2 regions of the Dorea hominis genome follow, and region 2 is predicted to be linked to the other one. Evidence: a T-box and tRNA genes for the amino acid it is inferred to sense, from the RefSeq annotation. Region 2 holds a T-box; the other holds one or more tRNA genes.
What was found. A T-box is a leader RNA that pairs with one kind of tRNA and senses whether it is charged. The one in region 2 lies ahead of proS (proline--tRNA ligase), so its partner is inferred to be a tRNA-Pro.

Region 1 (11,467 bases), on a different contig from region 2:
GCTCTGCCTTGCTCTCCAGAGAAGATTTAAGTTTCTCAGATTCTTCGATCATTGTCACAATCTTCTCAAACTTGCTGGAACCATTCGTCTCTTTGACACGGACAGTCAGTTCGCCTTCTTCTACCACTGTACCGGCATAAACATAACGATCTTCACATTTTCTCACCGGAACAGATTCACCTGTCAGGGATGCCTGATTGACCATCGCCTCTCCGGCTGTCACAACACCATCAAACGGAATTACATTGCCGACATGCACACGAACTTCGTCCATCGGCTGGATCTTCGTTGCATTGACAAGAACTTCTTTTCCATCTGTTACCAGCCATACTTTACTGATATTCAGTGACATGCTTCTTGCCAGATCATCTACCGACTTCTTATGCGTCCACTCTTCCAGTACTTCACCAATACCGAGCAGGAACATGACAGAACTTGCTGTATTTATATCTCCACGTAACATGGAAATTGCAATTGCTGTTCCATCGAGAACCGGCACTTCAATTTTACCTTTTGCAAATGTACGAACACCCTGCCAGATATATTTTACTGATTTCACAGTTGCAATCGCTGTACGGATTGGCAGCGGCATGAATAATTTATTGCCGAAATGCAGGACAACTTTGTTGACCAGCTTATCCCAGTACTCCTGATTTAACTCTCTGCCTGATTTTTCCAGATAGCTCTCAGGAACCGTCACTCTGTCATATCCAAATGCACGCAGGTCATCGATCACTTGTGCTCTCGCACTTTCTTCATATTGAATCACCACGCCCTGTGTTCGCACCTGAATCTTCACTGCATGGATATACTCTCTGCCTTCCAGATAATATTGCAGCATGTCTGCCTGTGAAAATGACATTCTCGTCTGGCACATCTGCACACGGATTCTGCCTTTAATATCATGCTTGATTAAAAACTTCATGATCTTACGCTTCTTCCTCTTTAACTTCTTCTGTCTCTTCTGCTGTTTCTTCAGCTACCTCTTCTGCATCTGCTACAGCTTCTGCCTTTGCGGCTCTGTCTTCGTTTACCTGCTGAGCCTCAGCGTAAATATCCTCTGCGTTCTCCTGTACTTTTGCTGCTGTCTTCATTACACATTCTTTTGCACGAAGCACTGCTGCTGTACATCCTGTGTATACTTTTTTTGCATCATCACTTGCAAGTACTTTAATTCCTGCTGTGCCAAACAAAACACCTGCTGCAAAAAGTCCACTTTTCTTCATATTAGATTTTGATAAAAATTTTAAACAATCCATCTTGTATCTTCCTCCTTGTTTTCTCTTATTTTTTTCTCCCCATTTCTTTGGGTTCACACAAGTATAATCCCTCATTTTCATAAAATCCACAGAAAAGTTCTTTATTGATATTTTTTCTCCATAATAAGTTAGGACGGGCTTTCATTAAAAAGCTCCGTCCTGCTTGTATTATTTATGCCAATGCTGCTCCGAGGTCTTCGCAAGATTTTACTTCCGCGTCTCCAGGCCCCTCATTGCTCATTACGCTATCACACGCAAGCTCTGCTCCTGCAGCTTTGCAGTCTTCTTCCCAGTTGCGCATCCATTCGCCATCTCCCCAGCCATATGAACCGAAAAGTGCGATTTTCTTTCCGTCAAGTGCGCCCTTGCAAGCTTCGAACATAGGCTCAAATTCGCTTTCTTCCAACACTTCTGCTCCCATTGCAGGGCATCCAAATGCGATTGCATCATATTCCGCTACCTTTGCTGCTGAGAAATCACTGCATCCTAAAAGCTCTGCCTCTGCTCCTGCTTTCTTTGCTCCATCTGCAACTGCATTTGCCATTGCCTCTGTATTGCCTGTTCCACTCCAATATACGACTGCTACTTTGCTCATATCCATTCTCCTTATCTTTTCTTATGTTTCACCTAACTTATTTGCTTTTTTTCAATCTTTAGTTAGTTCTCACTAATCGTTTCTATTGGTTAGTATAGACTAACTTCGTAAGGAAGTCAATTCCTTTCCCCGTTTGTTCCAGATGTATTTTTATCAATAAAACGTTGGATTATTGCGCATCCTGCCGGAGGCTTTTTACATAATGAGGAAATGTTCTTTCTTAATTATTCCGTACTTCGTGCACCCACAATATCTCTACAAATCACTCTGTGAGGTGAATTTTCCACCGATATCAAATCCATGATCCATCGGTCCGCTGCCGGCTCCCAGATCCAGCATTGCCGCAAGTGCTCCGGAAATATATTCTTTTGCACGCTCCACAGCTTCTTCAAGTCCATATCCTTTTGCCAGATTCGATGCAATCGCACTGGATAATGTACATCCTGTTCCGTGCGTGTTCGGATTATCAATTCTACGCCCATAAAACCAACGGCTCTTTCCTTCTGCATACAACAGATCATTGGCATCATTTAACTGATGACCGCCTTTTAACAACACAGCGCAGTGATATTCTTCGCTGATTGCCTGCGCTGCGCGCTCCATGTCTTCTGCTGAATGAATAGATGCACCAAACAGGACTTCTGCTTCAGGAATATTCGGTGTCAGCACACTTGCCAGCGGAAATAGTTCCGTCTTCAGTATCTGGATTGCTTCTTCGCTGATCAGTCTGGAACCGCTTGTGGACACCATCACCGGATCAACGACAATCCGTTCTGCTTTGTATTCTTTAAGTTTGAAAGCGATCATTTTTACAAGTTCAGCGGAAGCGACCATACCAATTTTAACCGCATCCGGGTAAATATCTGTAAATACCGCATCCAACTGCTGTCCTAAAAATTCCGGTGTCACTTCAAAAATTCCGGATACTCCTGTCGTATTCTGTGCTGTCAGCGCCGTGATCGCGCTCATGGCATAAACGCCATTTGCCTGCATCGTCTTGATATCTGCCTGAATCCCCGCGCCGCCGCTGGAATCACTTCCCGCAATTGTGAGGGTTGTTTTTCTTTTCTTCGTATTCATCTATTTATCCTTTTCCAATCTATTCTAATTATTTTTCTTATCCATCGCATTTATCCTGAACCTCTTCCCACAGACAGGAGCGCAGTTAAAATTGCAGCTCTCCCACAGACAGGAGCGCAGTTAGAATTGCAGTTTCCCCGTAGCCTCCACAAGGTCACCCGCATAAAGATCCGCCAGTTCTTTTAACTCATCCTGTCCTTCTTCGCTGAAGCGGTCATACAGTCCGACTACCGGGAAGCCTGCCTGTTTTGCGGTTGTTACCGCATGTAATGCGTCCTCAAATACCAATGTATGCTCCGGTGTGCTTCCAAGCTTATCAGCACATTGAAAATAAATATCCGGTTTGTCTTTTCCTGCTCCGGCATCCGTGCAAGTCCATATTTCCTTAAAGTATCCGGCAATCTCCAGTCGTTCAAACGCTGCTTCGATCTGCTCTTTATCGCTGGAAGTTGCCACGATCATCGGCACCTTTGCCTCTTTCATCTTCTCAAGGAGCTTACGTACACCCTTTTTCAGCGGTGCCTCTTCTTTATAAAAAATCTCTACCTGTTTTAATACCGCTTCTCTTAATTCTGCTTCTGACTCTTCCAGATGGTATTCCCGCTTCACATAAGCCACGCCATCATCCAGGCTCATCGGAAATAATATCTTCCCAAGATCCGGCGCCGGTTCAATCCCGGCACTACGCAGATATCTGGCTCCGGCATCCTCCCAGATCGCCATCGAATCCAGCAAAGTACCGTCCACATCGAAGATCACACCGTCTATTTCTCTGTTTTTTAATTTCATTTCCTATTAAACCTTCTTATATCGAACTTCTTTATGCATAACTTCTCTTAATTTCTCAACATATTCTGAGTGCGTTCGCGCAGTTCTTTTGTTGCAGCTTCAATATCTTTCTGTCCGAAAATCGCACTGATCACTGCGATTCCGCAAATACCGCTGCCGGCAAGGTCTTTTACATTGTCTTTTGTAATTCCACCAATGGCAATAACCGGAATATCCACTGCTTCACAGATTGCTTTCAGCACATTATGATCCACTTCTACCGCATCTGCCTTAGAACCTGTCGGAAATACCGCACCAACGCCAAGGTAATCTGCGCCATGTTCCTGCGCACGGAGTGCCTGCTCAACCGTCTGCGCAGAAACACCGATGATCTTATCCGCTCCAAGTTTTGCACGCACATCTCCGGCTTCCATATCACTCTGTCCGACATGCACACCGTCTGCCTCAATTTCTGCCGCAATCTCTACATTATCATTGATCACAAACGGCACTTTATATTCTCTGCAAAGTTTCTGGATTTCCTTCGCCTCTTCTAAGAAATGCGCTGTATCCAGTTCTTTTTCACGCAGCTGGATAAATGTAGCTCCACCTTTCAGCGCTTTCTCCACCTGTTCATATAATGTTTCTTCTCCAAGCCAGTGACGGTCTGTCACCGCATATAAAAGTAAATCTTTCTTATCGCAGTTCATATTTTGCACCTTCTTCCAGTGTTTTTGCGTCCATATTGTAAATCGCATCGATAATACGGTTTCTGTATGTAGAATTGCCGTCTCCGTCCTGCATCCGTGAAAATCCGATCTCACCGGCAAGTCCCATCACACATACTGCTGCCGCTGCCGCCTCCAGCATATGCTCCGGATTTGCAGTAATATATGCAGTCATCATTCCGGATAACTGGCAGCCAGTTCCTGTAATCTTACCCATTTCCGGGCGTCCATTACGAATCACATAGCAGGATTTTCCATCACTCACCAGATCAATCGCCCCTGTAATCGCAACAACACAGTTTGCTTTCTCCGCAAATGCCTTTGCAAATGCAACTGCTTCATCCAGATTCTCTTCTGTCACTGCATCTGCAACATCAGCATCTACGCCTTTTGTTGTACCACTGCCGGATGCCAGGGTTTTGATCTCGGAAATATTTCCACGGATCACAGAAAACGGAATTTCTTCCATCAGAGAAACGGCTGTGTTCGTGCGCAGTGCACTTGCTCCCGCTCCTACCGGATCCAGCAGAATTGCATGTCCAAGTTCTGCCGCTTTCTTTCCAGCCAGCTTCATGCCTTCGATACTTCTTATATTTAATGTACCGATATTGATATTCAATCCTCCACAGATGGAAGTAATATCTTCCACATCCTGCGGCTCGTCAGACATGATCGGACTTCCGCCACATGCCAGCAATACATTTGCCACATCATTTACGGTTACATAATTTGTGATATTGTGAACCAGAGGGGTTGTCTCTCTGACTTTATTTAACATTTCTCCAAGCATAATTCTCCTCCTGATGTTTGAATATACTATTCTATACTTTCGTACACTATCTAGTACAGTTCTCTGTAAACTGCCTCCATCTGCTCAATGGTAGGCTTCACATAGCTCTGATTTAAAAGTCTCTGCTGACTTGCGTCTACACTTACGGCAAATGAATGGATTTCTTCTTCCTTCATGCCATATTCTCTTAATTTTTTACGACTGATAATCTGGTCTAATAATTCCTGCAGTTTTTCATAGACAACCGCTTCATCACATTCCATCATTTTTGCAAGAAACGCATTCAGACGAATGATTTTGCCGGTCGGATTCATTTTCTGATAAGCAGCAAATACGGCAGTCAGAAACTGATAATTTGCCTCTCCGTGTGCGACATGATACATTCCGCTCAGCGGATAGGACATGGCATGCACCATTCCGGTTCCAGCATTGCCAAATGCAACACCTGCCAGATTACTTGCCACAAGAAAATCTTCCAGCAGCTCCATCCGGTATTCTTTTCCATGAGCGATAATCTCACGGAATCCATGCACGATCATCTCCATTGCTTTCTCGCTGAACATCTCCGTGTAGAGGTTCGCTTTTGGTGATACAAAAGATTCAATCGCATGGATAAATGCATCGATCGCGCTGGTTGCGAAGAACTCATATGGAAGCTCACGCAAAAGTTCCGGGATCAGCACTGCCTCATCTGCATAAATCTCGTCTACGGCGAGTCCTAATTTGCTGTGGATCGAAGTAATCTCTGTAATGGAGACATTGGACACTTCCGATCCTGCGCCACAGGTTGTCGGCACTGCAAGAAGTGTGCGCACTTTGCGAAGCGGTACTTCTTTCCGATAATAGCTCTCTGCTTTCGCTTCCCCGTCCAGTACAAGAATCTTCGCCATATCAATGACAGCTCCACCGCCGATAGCAATGATTCTCTTATAATCTCCCTGACGGAAATCCTCAAGCAGTGCATCGATCATTACATCTGTCGGCTCACCGCTGCCATATTTGCTCTTGTATTCTACATGTGCTTTCAGATTCAGCGGTGCAAAACAGGTCTCGTAAATCCGTTTTGTCGCGAGAATGAAATCATCCGCTCCGATGTTGTATGCTTCCACGAAGCTTTTCACATCATCATATTTCTCGATCACTGATTTCTGCTGAAATAATTTCATGACTGTTATCCTCCTGTTGTTTTTCTTCTTTTTAAGCTTATTCTTAGCCTTCCTCCGTAAGCTCCAACTTGCTTTTACCTGCCGTTAAGCTTACTACGCCGTCGCAATCCGCTTAATCTGCGCAAGTGCTTTCTTTACTGCCGGGATAGAAATAACGAGCACAGTCAGTACACCTTCTGCAAGCAGATAACTATAGTTATACACAATCGGATATACACTCTTCAATGCCTGTGGAAAATTTTCCGGCATATAACTCATCCAATATAGATAGCCACCCAACGCATGAAATGCTCCTCTTGCAAGAACTGCGGCAATATATCCTTTGAGCAGTCCATTGGAACTCTTCGCAAAAAAGCCGGCAACTCCAAGTGCTGCAAAAGCAAGAATATAATCACAGCATACCTGGAAGAAAGAAAGTACATATGGCTCCTGGATAAACTGTAAGATTCCATAAGTTAAACCTACTAAAATACCCGTCTGTACACCGTACCAGTTTGCAACCAGTACAATAAATAACATACTGCACAACGTGACACTTCCGCCCCATGGCAGAGAAAAGATTTTCAAATAAGAAGTCACCACTGCAAGCGCAATTGCCATTGCACAAAATACAAGCTGATTGGTTCCCACCGCTATGCCGATACCTTTCTTTGCTTTACTTCCATTTTCATTCACATTCTGCGTACCTTTCCGCGCAAACACTGATCCAAGCAGGAACAAAATAACTCCCACCACAATACAAGTTACATATCCGGCAGTCGTCAGACCACCTTCACTGTTTACTAACATTTGAAACACAAAAAAATCCTCCTGTATCTTCGACTGAAGACGAAGGAGGGTTCTGTAATATCTAATACATCCCTACGATGGCATTATCCATATCAGGTTCCGGGTCGAAGTTTCTAAACTTCCTCTCAGCCTATACATAAGCTCCCCTTGTCATCACTCTTTTACTCGTTAATTCATCTACTGTAACTATACTGGATAGTTACAGTCTTAACACAGTTAATGATACTCGCCCCACCAACAGATGTCAAGAAATTGCAATTATAAATCATGCAAGTATGACGCATTTTTCCCATCACCATAAGCTACAGAACTTACCACCGGCAAATTTCTCCGGATGCCATAGCAAAAAAAAATCTCAAAGCAATAAGCTTTGAGATTCATCTTAATCGGAGTGACAGGATTTGAACCTGCGACCTCTACGTCCCGAACGTAGCGCTCTACCAAGCTGAGCCACACTCCGGCATGTCAACCGAATGTTTCAAACATTCAAAACACTCGGCGCCCCTGCCAAGGAACTACGGATAGAGGACTCGAACCTCTACTAACAGAGTCAGAGTCTGCTGTGCTGCCATTACACCAATCCGCATTACGTAGTTCTCTGTTACGTTCGTTGTTTATCTTTTGTATTTCATCAGCGAACAAATATTATTATATCAGCAAATCCAAAAATTGCAACCCCTTTTTTTAATTTTTTTCAACTTTTTTGTATTTTCTTGTCGAGCGTCTTTGAAAATGCCCATTTTACACGGGTTTGCGATGGTTTGCAAATTTACAATTTTTTCGTTTCTATATTATTATACCGTTGATGTAATTGTATTTTCTCATAAAACGCTCCAACATTACAATAACTTCATAAAATCAAGAAAGACTGTTATAGCATGCACACATGCTATAACAGTCTTTCTTATTTCTGATAATTCTTACTTCAAGTCCTCAAACAGTTTCTCAGCGTATACGCCGTCTTCGATCAGTTTGGCAAATGATTTTACAACACAGTCTTTGTCTTCTTTGTATGTTACGCCAAACCATTTGTCATGAGAGTCAAGCACTTTTACAGATACTTTGTCAGCCTGTAATAGTTCATCAATATAAATCGGCAAAAGATATTCTGCTTTCAGGATATCTTTGTCTCCCATTGTCTCAAAAAACTCTTTGAATCCATCTTCCAACACACCAATAAACTCCGGTGTCAGTCCCCACATATTCATAGATACATAAGATTCCGGATCGATGGCTCTTAATCCGTCTTCTGTATCGGCTGCTGCACCGTCTACTGTCTTCACAATGTTATGTGTCTCATGAACCGCTGTCAGATAGCCTTTCTCATTCAGTTCACACACACCTCTGGTAACAGATCCATTCTCACTTAATGTGTTCTTCAGGATGAAACCTGCCATGCAGAATGCATTCGCCTTCTCCGGTGTGTAATCTACGAGGAAATCATGAAGCTTAGTAAATGCTTCCTTTCCATAGTAATCATCTGCGTTGATAACTGCAAATGGCTCTTTTAAAACATCTTTGCACGCAAGAACTGCCTGTCCGGTTCCCCACGGTTTCGTACGTCCGGCCGGAAGTTCGATTCCTTCCGGAAGTGCATCCAGTTCCTGGTATGCATATGCAATCTCTACATCCAGATCCGCACAGATCTTCTCAATACGATCTCCGATTGCTTCCTTAAATGCTTCCTTAATGTCCTTACGGATAATAAAGACAATCTTATTAAATCCTGCTTCGATTGCATCATGAATGGAATAATCCATGATGATCTCCCCATGCAGTCCGACCGGTGCCAGCTGTTTGATTCCGCCGCCAAAACGGGATCCGATTCCGGCAGCCATAATAACTAATGTCGTTTTCATTTGTACCTCTCCTTATTCCAGCATCTCTCAAACCCGCCATTGGCAGTTTCCTTTAGATGCTATATCGCTCAATATTGCGATAATATTATAGCATTTTCATCACAATATTGAGCGTCCTTTTTTATTAATATTCTCTTAATATTTTCTAAACGACCGCATTTTGCAGGAAGATTACTCTACTGTAACACTCTTCGCAAGGTTTCTCGGCTTATCTACATCCAGACCTCTTGCAACGCTGACATAATAACCAAGGAGCTGTAACGGGATGACTGCCAGTGATGTTGCAAATAACGGATCTGTCTTTGGAATATATACCGTAAAGTCTGCTGTATCTTCAATATTATACTGTCCAAAGTTTGTAAGTCCCATAAGGTAAGCGCCACGACTCTTGCACTCAACCATGTTAGAAACTGTCTTCTCATAGAGATCCGGCTGTGTCAGAACACCGACAACAAGAATGCCGTCTTCAATCAGAGAAATCGTTCCATGCTTCAATTCACCTGCAGCGTATGCCTCAGAATGAATATAGCTGATCTCCTTCATCTTCAAACTTCCTTCCAGGCAGATTGCATAGTCAATACCACGACCTACGAAAAATACATCTCTTGCATTTGCCTGTTTGGATGCAAACCATTGGATTCTCTCTTTGTCTTCAATAATCTTCTCAATCTTCTCCGGTAAGGTTTGCATTTCCTTGATCAGACCGCTATAACGTGCTTCGTCAATCTCGCCTCTTACTTTGGCAAACTGGATTGCCAGTGCATAACCTGCAATTAACTGTGTGCTGTATGCTTTTGTTGTTGCAACGGAAATCTCCGGTCCAGCCAGTGTGTAGAATACATTATCTGCTTCTCTTGCAATGGAAGAACCTACTACATTTACAATTGCAAGTGTGCGCACACCTCTTGCTTTGGACTCACGAAGTGCCGCCAGCGTATCTGCTGTCTCACCGGACTGGCTGATCAGTACAACCAGGTCCTTCTCATCCAGTAACGGATTGCGATAACGGAATTCGGATGCCAGCTCTACACGCACTGGAATTCTTGCAAGATCTTCCATTACATACTGTGTTGCAACTCCAACATGATATGCAGAACCACATGCTACAATGTGAATCTGACGAATATCTTTGATCTCTTCTTCTGACAGACCAACCTCTGACAAATCAATCTTGCCATCTGTCGTAAGAACAGAGTTAATGGTATCTCCTACAACTTTTGGCTGTTCATGAATCTCTTTGATCATGAAATGTTCATAACCGCCTTTTTCAGCGGCTTCTGCATCCCAGTTAATTTCCTTTGGTTCAATCTCAATCTCTTCTCCGTCCAGATTATAGAAAGTGATCTCCCCTTTCTTTACACGCGCCATCTCCAGGTTTCCAATATAATATACATTTCTTGTATATTTCAAAATAGCCGGTACATCAGATCCGATATATGATGCTCCGTCAGCAACTCCGAGAACCATCGGACTGTCTTTTCTGGCCACATAAATCTCTTCCGGATAATCTTTAAACAAAACTGCCAGCGCATAAGAACCTCGGATGCGGACGATTGCGTGATTCATCGCATCAACCGGTGTTCCTTCATATTTCTTATAGTAGTAATCGATCAGTTTTACCGCTACTTCTGTATCTGTATTGGAATAGAATGTATATCCTTTTCTTAACAGTTTTTCCTTTAATTCCTGATAATTTTCAATGATACCGTTGTGAACAGCAACTACATTGCCATCATCACTCTTATGCGGATGTGCATTGTTCTCAGACGGCTCCCCATGTGTTGCCCATCTTGTATGGCCGATTCCACATGTTCCCGGGACAGCGGCACCATTATCTGTCTTCTCAGCCAGAATCTTCAGACGTCCTTTTGCCTTAACAATCTCAGCATCGCCATTTGCATCACGGACAGCAATTCCGGCCGAATCATAACCACGGTATTCCAGCTTGGACAGTCCATCCAACAAAATCGGTGCTGCCTGATTATTTCCTACATATCCTACAATTCCACACATATTTCTTAATACTCCTATCTTTCCTGTCAGATCATACGACCTTATCATCTATCTACATTTTCTGATTCTGAGAGCCAGGCTATCTTGTCTTCTCTTTTTCATTAATCACATTCACTACATCATCCACATATTTCTGGCAGATGTCGTGTGTCTCAGCCTCTACCATTACACGTATCAGTGGCTCTGTACCAGATTCACGGACAAGGATTCTTCCTGTATCACCCAGCTCGTCTGCAACTTTCTGTACTGCTGCCTGCACATCCGGGTCTGCCTGTGCAACAGCTTTATCCTGTACACGTACATTCACAAGCACCTGTGGATAAATGTGTAAATCTTCTGTCAGCTGGCTCATTGTCTTCTTTCTTGCCATCATAACTTCCATCATTTTCAGACTGGTTAAAATACCATCACCTGTTGATG
Region 2 (11,467 bases):
TTACCCCGACAATCACAGCAGATAACGGATACTGGTACAGAGGAACCGCAGATGCGATTTACCAGAATCTTGATTTTTTGAAGAGATGCCACGAACCTTACGTTATCATTACATCCGGCGATGCGGTGTATAAGATGGACTATAACAAGGTTCTGGAATATCATATAGCAAAACGCGCAGACATTACGATCGTGTGTAAAGAACTTGCTCCAGGAGAGGATGCGAGCCGGTTTGGAACATTGAAGATGAATGATACGATGCGCGTGGAAGAATTTGAAGAGAAGCCGATGGTGGCTAAGTCCAACACTATTTCCACCGGGATTTATGTGATCAGGAGAAGACATCTGATCGATATGATCGAGCACTGTGCGGAAGAGGACAGACATGATTTTGTGACCGATATTCTCATCAGATACAAGAATCTGAAGAAAATATATGGTTATAAAATAAAAGACTACTGGAACAGTATTTCGACCGTGGATGCATATTATCGGACGAATATGGATTTCCTGAAACCGGAGGTAAGAAACTACTTCTTCAAGGAACAGCCAGATGTGTATTCAAAGGTAAGCGACCTGCCGCCTGCAAAGTATAATCCGGGTGCGGTTGTAAAGAACAGTTTGATTGCAAGTGGAAGTATTATCAATGGTACCGTCGAAAATTCTATATTATTTAAGAAGACATTCGTCGGAAACAATTGTGTAATTAAAAATTCTATCATTCTGAATGATGTTTATCTTGGGGACAATACTTATATTGAAAACTGTATTGTAGAAAGTCGTAACACCATCAGAGCGAACACAAGGCATGTAGGGGAAGATGGTGTGAAAGTGGTCATCGAAAAGAACGAGAGGTATGTGCTGTAGAAAGATTACAGTACAGCGGCTGAAAGAAAGGGGCTAGAACAAATGCAGATTACAGATGTACGAGTGAGAAAGGTAGCAAAGGAGGGCAAATTAAAGGCGGTTGTCTCGATCACAATGGATGAAGAATTTGTCATTCATGATATCAAAGTGATTGAAGGCGAGAAGGGACTTTTCATTGCTATGCCAAGCAAGAAGTCATTGGACGGAGAGTACCGTGATATTGCGCATCCGATCAATTCCGGAACGAGAGAGCGTATCCAGAATATTATTCTTAGCAAGTATGAAGAAGCAATGAGTAAAGAAGTTATGGAAGCGTAGCCGCTATCATATAAACTGATTAAGAAATGAAATGTTTAAGGACGGAAGAAATGCATCTCTTCCGTCCTTAAAATTTTTCTTGTAAAAGAGAAAGAATCATCGCACTTTAGTGCGACTGCCCGTTTTGTTGCAGATGTCATAGTATTTAGAAGTATGCTCATATCGGGTTGGTCATCAAAATCAGGCTAGTAAAGAAAAATGCATTTTTTTATGTGTGACAGGATGTGTAAATTCAAGTTTATATGCACACAGACATAATGTCTGCCATCCTTTTTTTGCACGGCAGCCTGGATTGTATTTTGTGTCGCCGACGATCGGGCATCCGATAGCGGCGAGCTGGCAGCGGATCTGATGAAAGCGTCCGGTGTCCAGATGGATTTTGAGAAGTGTCTTCGTGGACTGCCCGTTGTCCACAGAGGTGCTGCTTGAAAAAATATCCTGGATGTCTGAAGTATGCTCATCCCCGGTGTTTACGGGATTTTTACTGAAAAAAATATCTTCGGAATTTGTGTTGATAGTATCTGGAGTGGAACGGGAAGTATCTGTGAAAAAATCTCGTAACTCATTATGGATTTCGTAGAAGAGGCGAGCTTTTTTTGCGCCTTTCTTTTTTGCATCACAGACAGACGCAGTGTTAGTCTGCAGATTTTTATACAAATAATTTTCCAGTGTTCCAGAAGTGTCAGACGGAATTCCGTTTGTCAGGGCAAGATAATATTTTCCAAAATCACCATTCTGAAGCTGGCGGTTTAAATCTTTTGCGGCAGCAGGTGTTTTGGCAAAGACAAGAATACCGCGGACTGGCTGGTCCAGTCTGTGTATTACTGCGAGATATGGCTCGCTTTTATCAGAAGATGTTTCATAAATGTGGCGTTTGATCAGATTTACCATATCAGGCGAACCAATACGGCGGCTCTGCGTTGCTGTGCCGTGCGGTTTTTCACATACGATAATATCGGAATCCTCGAATAAAATATTTAAAGTAGAATTATTTTTTCTGTAATTTTTTTGAATATGATTCTGCATGAATGATTTCCTCCTGTCAGAAATCTGGATTTCTTTTTTTATTTAAGCACAGAGCTATGGAATATGCAAATAAATTATAGCGGGATTGCCGGGAAATACAAATGCAGGAGGCTGACTTGAAAAAGTAAATTCCAGTGCGGAACTAAATTCCACTCATACTTTAAAAGTTGTGACTTTTATTGAATTTCTACATTGTAATTTGTTGTGCATATGCAAAATATAGAGTAGAGCCTTGATAGAATGATTTATTTTGTGTTAAGTGTTTTACATATGTGCATTTAGAGCTTGCAAGATTAAATTCTAATTATGCAGGAGTAAATTCCATCATGGAGATTAAGAGTGGAGTTTAAATTTTCAATTTAGGAGCGAAAAATAATCATGCTAGCTGCTTGACAAAAGAAAAACCATAGATTAAAATTATGAGCAATTCCATAAATAATATGGCGATGAAGAGAATTAGTACATGGTAGCGGGCAGCAGAGAGGACATCATAATGGTGAAAGATGTCTGGCAGGCGCACTGTGGAACCGGTCTTGGAGCCACTGTATGAAAATACAGCGTTTCCGTCAGCGTTAATGATGAATGAAGAGAACTGCAAAAGGGTTGCAGTTAACTAGGGTGGTACCGCCGAGCTTTTCGGTCCCTTTTTAGGGAGCTGAAAGGTCCGGCGTTTTTTATTATGGCGACGAGGAAAATGTACCATGCTTGCATGATCACATTTGACGATCGCTAATCAGCGGATAAAACTTGAAAAGCGTGTTTTATGCTATCGCTATCATTATTGTCCTGACCACCGGAGAAAATTGTCAGTGGCAGGTTCTGTAGATGTTTTATTAGGATGATGTTGAAATCGAAACCTTTCACCATGTTTTTCGCTTATAGGCTTACAACGTAGTGAGTACCAGGTGATTTTATTTATGAGCAGATTCGCAAACGATCTATGTTCCACATCAGGGCTTGCTAAATGAGTGTTATAGTCGTTCCGTAATGCGGCTGGTGCAAGACATGTGTCAAAGCATATTATATTTTTTTCTGGCACTGTAAAAATGTTGGATTTATATTTGTGGCTTTATAAAAGGAGCTCCCAGAATAAAGTAGAAAAGGAGAAAGAAAGATGGCAAAAGAAAAATTAGTAAAAAATATCACATCTCGTGACGAAGATTTCGCACAGTGGTACACAGACGTTGTACGTGAAGCAAATCTTTGTGATTATTCCAGCGTAAAAGGATGCATGAACTACTTACCGAATGGTTATGCGATCTGGGAACTGATCCAGTCAGATCTGGACAGACGTTTTAAAGAAACAGGTGTAGAGAATGTATACCTGCCGGTTCTGATTCCGGAAGAACTTCTTGAGAAAGAAGCAGATCACGTAGAAGGATTTGCACCGGAAGTTGCATGGGTAACACATGGTGGAATGGAGAGATTACAGGAAAGATTATGTATTCGTCCGACATCTGAGACATTATTCTGTGACCTGTGGGCAAAAACAGTAAAATCATACAGAGATCTTCCGAAGGTATGGAACCAGTGGAACTCCGTACTGCGCTGGGAGAAGACAACAAGACCGTTCTTACGTTCCAGAGAGTTTTTATGGCAGGAAGGCCATACACTTCATGCAACATACGAAGAAGCTGAAGAAAGAACAATTCAGATGTGGGAAGTTTATAAGGATTGCTATAAAGAGACAATGGCTATTCCATTCGTAGCAGGAAGAAAGGCAGAACACGAGAAATTCGCAGGAGCAGAAGACACATATACGATTGAAGCACTGATGCATGACGGAAAAGCACTTCAGTCTGCGACAAGTCATTTCTTCGGAAGCGGATTCCCGGATGCATTTGATATTAAATATGTAGATAAAAATAATGAATTACACAGTGCTTATGAGACATCATGGGGATGGTCTACAAGAAGTATCGGAGCACTTATTATGGTTCACGGTGATGACGACGGACTTGTATTACCACCGCATGTTGCACCGGTAGAATGTAGAGTCATTCCGATCGCACAGCACAAAGAAGGCGTTCTGGACAGATCATATGCACTGTTTGATGAGCTGAAAAAAGCAGGATACAGAGTGAAGATTGATGATTCCGACAAGAGCCCGGGATGGAAATTCTCTGAGCAGGAGATCCTCGGAATCCCGACACGTATCGAGATTGGACCAAAAGATATCGAGAAGAATCAGGTTGTAGTTGTACGTCGTGACAATCGTGAGAAGATCGTTGTATCTCTGGATGAGATTGCTGTAAAACTGCGTGAAATCCTTGAACAGGAACAGCAGGATATGTACAACCGCGCAGAAGAGTTCCTGAACAGCCACATCGATACAGCAACAACAATGGACGAAATGGTAGAGAAGTTCAAAGCAAATCGTGGATTTGTTAAAGCCTGCTGGTGCGGAGATCCAGAATGTGAAGGCGAAGTAAAATATCTGACAGGCGGAGCAGCAACCAGATGTCTGATTGAAGATGAAGAATTTATTTCCGACAAATGTATCTATTGTGGAAAACCTGCAAAACAGATGGCATATTGGGGAAAATCTTATTAAAATATAATTGGGGACGGGGATTTTCTAGAAAATCCCCGTCCCCAATTGAAAAAGACCTGTCCCTTTTTAGGAAAGGAGACAGGAATGCCTCGTAAATCAAGGAAGAAAAGTATATCAGATATTTATCATGTAACTAATCGAGGAGTCAATCATTTATCTATATTTGCACAAAACCGAGAAAAAGGACGAATGTTAAATTTGATTCGGGAGAATTGTGACAAATATCATGTGGGCATATATTCTTATTGCATCATGCCCAATCATTTTCACCTTTTAATAAAAGCAAGTTTATCAGATTTATCAGCATTTATGGCTGTTATATCATCAAAATATGCATCATATTATAATTATAAACATAAAAGATCAGGAGTTGTTTTTCAAAATCGTTTTCAAAGCCAGTGCATAGAAGATGCCAATTATTTTTGGAACTGTTTGCGCTATATTCATTTGAATCCCGTAAAGGCAAAATTATGTAAAGATCCAAGATCATATAAATATGGAAGCATGAATGAATTATGTAAAATAAGAAAAAAAGAGATCTTGGATGAAAATGTATATAAAAAAATCAAGGAATTTTTTGGAACAGCAGAGCAGTTCTGGGCATTTCATAATTTGCCGGATAGTAGTAACAAGCTATTATTTATTGATATAAAGGAAGAAGAATTTGATCAAATGAAAGAGATTGCTGTAGAGATATTAAAAAGTATGTCACAGCAATATAAAGAATCTATGAAGGAAATATTAGAATACTCAGCAATGAGAAACGAATTTGATCGAAAAATAAAAACGGCTCTTAATATTTCACAATGTATGGTGGAAAACATAAGAAAACAAGTGTTAGAAGAAATATATTAGATAATTAGGGACAGGTCTTTTTGAATTGGGGACGGGGATTTTCTGGAAAAACCCCGTCCCCAATTCAAAAATGTGGTATGATAAAATGGAATGTGGATAAGTGGAGGTAAAAATGTGGAATATTTAGAATTACAATTACCAGAGAATGTGCAGAAGATTATCACTACATTGCAGATGTATGGTTATGAAGCGTATGCAGTTGGTGGGTGTGTAAGAGATTCACTTTTAAATAGAACGCCGGGTGACTGGGACATCACAACATCTGCGATGCCCGGAGAGACAAAATCTTTATTTGATAAAACATTTGACACAGGGATTGAACACGGTACAGTGACGGTTGTATTTGGCAGAGAGGGATATGAAGTTACAACGTACCGGATTGACGGGGAATATACCGACAGCAGACATCCGAGGGAAGTGACGTTTACAAGAAGCCTGAAAGAGGATTTGCTGCGCAGAGATTTTACAATCAATGCAATGGCATACAATGATAAAGACGGACTGATTGATATTTTCGGAGGAAAAGAGGATCTGCAAAGGAAATGTATCCGGTGTGTGGGAAATGCCAAAGAACGTTTCAGCGAAGATGCACTCAGAATCTTGCGAGGTGTGCGTTTTGCTGCACAGCTGGGATTTGATATTTCAGAAGATACAAAAGAAGGTATGCGTGAGCTGGCACCAACACTTAGAAATATCAGTGCGGAACGGATACAGGTGGAGCTTGTGAAGATGCTCACTTCCGACCGACCGGAGTTACTTAAAATGGCATGGGAATTGAAAATTACACAGATATTTCTGCCAGAATTTGATCGTATGATGGAAACGATACAGGAGACACCGCACCATATGTATAACGTGGGTGAACATACACTGCATGCGATGAAAAATGTACGTGCAGATAAGATACTGCGTTTGACTATGCTTTTACACGACACAGGAAAACCAGCTCTAAAAACGATGGATGCAAATGGAGTTGCACATTTTAAAAAACATGCGGCAGAGAGTGAGAAAATTGCCGGACGTGTATTAAAGCGCCTGAAATTCGATAATGATACATTGCGTAAAGTGACAAAACTTGTAAAATATCACGATTACCGCATGGAAGCAACGGAAAAAAATGTGCGGCGCGCGATGAATATTATAGGTGAAGAATTATTTCCATATTATATGGAAGTAAGGCGTGCGGATGTACTTGCGCAGAGCCTGTACAAAAGAGAAGAAAAAATACAGAATCTGGACGAAATAGAAGAGTTATACCGGAAAATTGTCGCACTTGGGCAGTGTGTATCTTTGAAAACACTGGCAGTAAACGGAAGTGATTTGATTGCAGCAGGAATGAAGCCGGGTAAAAAAATCGGAGAAAAATTAGAAGAATTGCTGGAACTTGTAATTGACGATCCGGATATGAATACAAAAGAAAAGTTATTCCAATATTTGGGATAACTAAGTGTATAAATGTGTGAATAAGTAAGTGGATAAAGTAACCAAAAGGGGACGGGGATTTTCTAGAAAATCCCCGTCCCCTTTTGGTATATTCACGCCTGCTTTTACATACATTTAGAAAGAATATGATATGTAAAGTGCAGGGGATAGATATGCAGGAGTTAGAACAAAATGTGTTAGAACAATATAATATGGAGATAAGCAGCACCCGCAAGATCAGGGGTGCTGTTTTATGCGATACAAATCGGGGATGGTTTCTGCTTAAAGAAGTGTCGCTGACCGCAAACCGGATTCCTGCACTCTGTGAATTATATGAATATCTGAGAACTGAAGGATACACTCATTTGGATCATATAGAAATGAACAGGGAAGGCGGGCATATTACAGAAATGGAAAATGGGGAGAAATATATATTGAAGCGCTGGTGTGATGGAAAAGAATGCGAAATACGCCGATCAGAAGAACTGGTGGAGGCGTCGGCAGAGCTTGCAAAGCTTCATCTCCTTCTTCAGCATCCCATGGAAAATAAATGCGGACAGGCGGAACATCTGGTGAAAATATATGAAAAGCATGACAGAGAACTGAAAAAAGTGCGCCGTTTTATCAGAAAGGTGCCTTTGAAAGGAGAGTTTGAATGTGCATTCCTGAAAGCTTTCGACAGTATGTATGAATGGGCGCAGGCGGCAACGGAAAGGCTTGGCAATTCAGACTATGAGAAACTTAGAAATGACTGCTTTCTCACGGGCAAGATGATTCATGGGGAATACAATTATCATAATATACTGATGTGCCGGGATATGCGCAGCAGCAAGGTCGCTGCGATCACTAATTTCGAAAAGTTTCATCAGGATGTGCAGGTGGAAGATCTGTATTATTTTCTCAGAAAAACAATGGAGAAAAATGGATGGAAAGAACGTTTTGCAGATGCAGTGTTAAATGCGTATTCAGCGATCCGTCCAATTAGTTCGGATGAAATGGATTATCTGCGCATCCGGCTTATGTATCCGGAAAAATTCTGGAAAGTTGCGAGTGTGTACTATCATTCAAATAAGGCGTGGATGTCTGTAAAAAATGTCGAGAAATTGCAGACGGCAGTGATGCAGATGAAACAGAAAAAGAAGTTTTTAAAAGCTGTTTTTAATGAACCAGTACAGGGGCTTTAAAAGAGACTTTCAGAAAACTGCAAAAAAGTGTGAAAATGCCGGAAAATGGGCATTTTCTGGATGAAATTCCTTGACAAACAATAAGAAAACAGGTATAACAGTAACTAAAGGCGGTTGGCGCGGGGACGTGAAAACCGATGACAGAATAGAATAAATAAGGGATTCTATAGTTAAACAAGAGGAGGAAAATTATCCATGAACAAAACAGAATTAGTAGCAGCAATCGCTGACGCAGCAGAATTATCTAAAAAAGATTCCGAGAAAGCTTTAAAAGCATTTGTTGATGTTGTTACAGAAGAGCTGAAAAAAGAGCATAAAATCCAGTTAGTTGGTTTTGGTACATTTGAAGTAAGCAAGAGAGCTGCAAGAGAGGGTAGAAATCCTCAGACAGGTAAGACAATGAAGATTGAGGCTTGCAAAGCTCCAAAATTCAAAGCTGGTAAGGCTTTAAAAGATGCTGTTAATGCATAATCAGTAATAGTAGTGGATTATAACGGAGTGTCTTGCGCTGTGGCGTCAGGCACTCCTTTTGTTGTTAGGGCAAAGTCCTGTTTTACATTGTGGAGTTTTTCGTTGATCCGAAAAACGGAACTTTGGAAAACAAATAAACCACCGGCTAAGCCGGTGGTCGTGATTTATGGCGATGAGGAAATGCAGGCTGCCTATAAAACAACACCTTTCAGACTATCTACAGGTTGGGTGAAAGCACTTTAACATTATGAAGAAAACCTTCAATAATGTAATGAAATATTCGTCAATTGTATTATTAATTAAAAGAGATTGTACAAGAAGAACAATAATAATTTATCACATACAAAATGAAATTACAGATATCATATTTTTTTCAGCTAAATATAGAAAAAAGTGGTGTGCAGAAATCTTAAACAAAATAGATAAGTTGCAGGCAGCAGAGTGTGAAGGTATATAGAAAATTTATTTCCTGAGAAAAATTTCGAGGAGAAGAAAAACATGAGATTAGACAAATTTTTAAAAGTATCCCGCCTGATCAAGCGCAGAACCGTGGCGAATGAAGCATGTGATGCGGGACGTGTGCTTGTCAACGGGAATGTTGCGAAAGCATCCGTGAAAGTTAAAGTCGGAGATATTATCGAGATCCAGTTCGGTACGAAGACAGTTAAAGTCGAAGTCCTGGCAATTCAGGAGACAACGAAGAAAGAAGAAGCAAAAGAATTGTTTAAATATTTATAAAATGTCATATTTTATCCTGATCTTTCATAAAATTATTTTAGTCGGAGGAGACGCTTGCTTCTATGAATAAATGGCGGGCAATAAATATGGCCTGGAGGAAATGCCAATTTCGGTTAAGATAAATGCTCCGCAGGAATGTGCAGCAATTTTCTTAGGTGAATGTTAGCAGTGTTTATCAGAAGCGTATGCAACTCCTGCGTGTCCGGCTCGATTAAGAAAGGTTGGGATACAGATGGAAGAAAGAACAACGGTATCGAAAAATCATAAACTGGTTGTAAATAACCGGAAGACAAGTCTGGTGACAGGTGTGCTGGATGTGTTGTCTTTTGATCTGAATGAAGTGTTTCTGGAGACGGAACAGGGAATGCTTATGGTCAAGGGGAGCGATCTGCATGTGAACCGGCTGAATCTGGAAAAAGGCGAGGTGGATCTGTCCGGGACGATAGACAGCATCGCTTATTCGGATGTACAGTCGGCGGTCAGCAGAGGCGAGAATATTTTTGCAAAATTGTTCCGGTAACGCATGCCACAGATTCGGGAAGAAGTCGTGATTTTTCTTGCTGCACTGCTTACTGGGATGATCGTGCGGTTGGTTTATATCGGACTGAATGTGTTCCGTCAAATTGTCAGACATAATCTTCGCATTATGGAGAGTGAAGACCTGATTTTCTGGATTGGATCTGCATTTTATATCTTTGTGCAGAATTACCACACAAATAATGGTAGTATGAGATGGTATTGCATACTAGGTGTGGTAGGAGGCGCGATTCTTATATCAATCCTGTATACTCATCTAAAAAAAGTGCAAAAAAAAATCTACACACGCAAGAAAAATAAATGCCCTTAAAAACTTGCGAAATGTCCGAAAAACATTTATCATATATAAGTAATTAAGGGAAAAGCCTGGGTGGGACCGGGCAAAAGGGTGAGTATATAATTATGAATGCAAAGAGACAAAAGAGACGCGTGAGCTTTGGGCAGAGAAGGCGTGTCAGAACACACAAGAGAAGCATGATTGCAATTGGAACTGTGCTGGTGCTGATGATCATTACACTGACCGTAAGTGGAATGTCACTTAAGGCAAAGGAACAGCAGAGTATTGCAAGAGAAACAAAGTTAGAAGAACAGATCAAACAGGAGAAAGCACGGACTGCACAGATCGAAGATATGGAGAAGTATGCAGATACTGATGCATATGTAGAAGAGATTGCACGTGAGAAGTTACATCTCGTACATAAGAATGAGATCATATTTAAAGCAAAATAAAAGATACAGATGATAAGCTTTGGGAGAATTCCCAAAGCTTTTTCAGTTATGGCGACGAGGCAAATGCGCCATGCTTGCATGGTAGCATTTACCGACCGCTAATCAGCGAATAAAACTTGCAGCGCGTGTTTTATCGCTGATTTATTGCTGGCATTACAATTATAAAAGGGGAGATAAGGGTGGAAGAATTAAAAGAAAAAGGAGCATTTTCCAATCCGTATGTGATGCAGATGGACAAATTTGCAGATTCGCTGGTTCATTTATCCAGAACATTCTTTACACTGGAAGGGTATAAGGGAACATTTTCAAGAGAGGAACTGGAAACAATGTTTTCCAGAGTGACGGAGCAGGTATGCGAAAATTGTGAGAACCGGGAAGAATGTCTGGGCGAGAAAAAGATCCAGACATATCAGCGTATGTACGACATCCTGTGTGCAGTGGAGAAATACGGTGCGGAAATCAATATTGAATTAAAAAGAAAACTTCAGAAACAGTGCGTGATGGCACCTCGTTTTCTGCGGGAGACATTGGAAGCATTTGAAAATGCAAAACAGCAGCTCATATGGAACAATCGGATGGTGCAGAACCGGGAAGGCTATGCAGGACAGCTGCAGAGCTTTGCGAAAATGATCCAGTATACGACAAGAGAACTGGAGGCAAGTATTTTTGAGGATCGGCATCTGGAAAAGAAATTAAAAAATTACTTGAAAAAACAGAACATTAAAATGATGTCGGCAGTATTCTATATTACCCCGCAGGGAAAATAT

Region 1: it encodes a tRNA-Pro, which carries the amino acid that the T-box ahead of proS (proline--tRNA ligase) is inferred to sense. The anticodon was not compared.

Annotation. Positions count from the first base shown of each region.
Region 1 covers NZ_JACOOY010000013.1:59,489-70,955, forward strand. Annotated here, with positions in the region: gene H8S07_RS10455 (heavy metal translocating P-type ATPase) at 1-925, opposite strand, end outside; gene H8S07_RS10460 (DUF6110 family protein) at 930-1,259, opposite strand; gene H8S07_RS10465 (flavodoxin) at 1,432-1,854, opposite strand; gene thiD (bifunctional hydroxymethylpyrimidine kinase/phosphomethylpyrimidine kinase) at 2,110-2,934, opposite strand; gene H8S07_RS10475 (HAD family hydrolase) at 3,055-3,723, opposite strand; gene thiE (thiamine phosphate synthase) at 3,771-4,412, opposite strand; gene thiM (hydroxyethylthiazole kinase) at 4,399-5,220, opposite strand; gene H8S07_RS10490 (4-hydroxybutyrate dehydrogenase) at 5,271-6,386, opposite strand; gene H8S07_RS10495 (energy-coupled thiamine transporter ThiT) at 6,480-7,184, opposite strand; TPP riboswitch at 7,228-7,333, opposite strand; tRNA gene H8S07_RS10500 (tRNA-Pro) at 7,562-7,635, opposite strand; tRNA gene H8S07_RS10505 (tRNA-Gln) at 7,691-7,761, opposite strand; gene H8S07_RS10510 (nucleotidyltransferase family protein) at 8,096-9,034, opposite strand; gene glmS (glutamine--fructose-6-phosphate transaminase (isomerizing)) at 9,206-11,047, opposite strand; gene glmM (phosphoglucosamine mutase) at 11,127-11,467, opposite strand, start outside.
Region 2 covers NZ_JACOOY010000006.1:164,568-176,034, forward strand. Annotated here, with positions in the region: gene glgD (glucose-1-phosphate adenylyltransferase subunit GlgD) at 1-866, shown strand, start outside; gene spoVG (septation regulator SpoVG) at 909-1,184, shown strand; gene H8S07_RS06555 (RluA family pseudouridine synthase) at 1,365-2,210, opposite strand; T-box leader at 2,648-2,858, shown strand; gene proS (proline--tRNA ligase) at 3,325-4,764, shown strand; gene H8S07_RS06565 (REP-associated tyrosine transposase) at 4,849-5,619, shown strand; gene H8S07_RS06570 (CCA tRNA nucleotidyltransferase) at 5,734-7,062, shown strand; gene H8S07_RS06575 (protein kinase family protein) at 7,215-8,225, shown strand; gene H8S07_RS06580 (HU family DNA-binding protein) at 8,421-8,696, shown strand; gene H8S07_RS06585 (RNA-binding S4 domain-containing protein) at 9,195-9,434, shown strand; gene yabP (sporulation protein YabP) at 9,667-9,954, shown strand; gene yabQ (spore cortex biosynthesis protein YabQ) at 9,958-10,281, shown strand; gene H8S07_RS06600 (FtsB family cell division protein) at 10,374-10,700, shown strand; gene H8S07_RS06605 (SpoIIE family protein phosphatase) at 10,880-11,467, shown strand, end outside.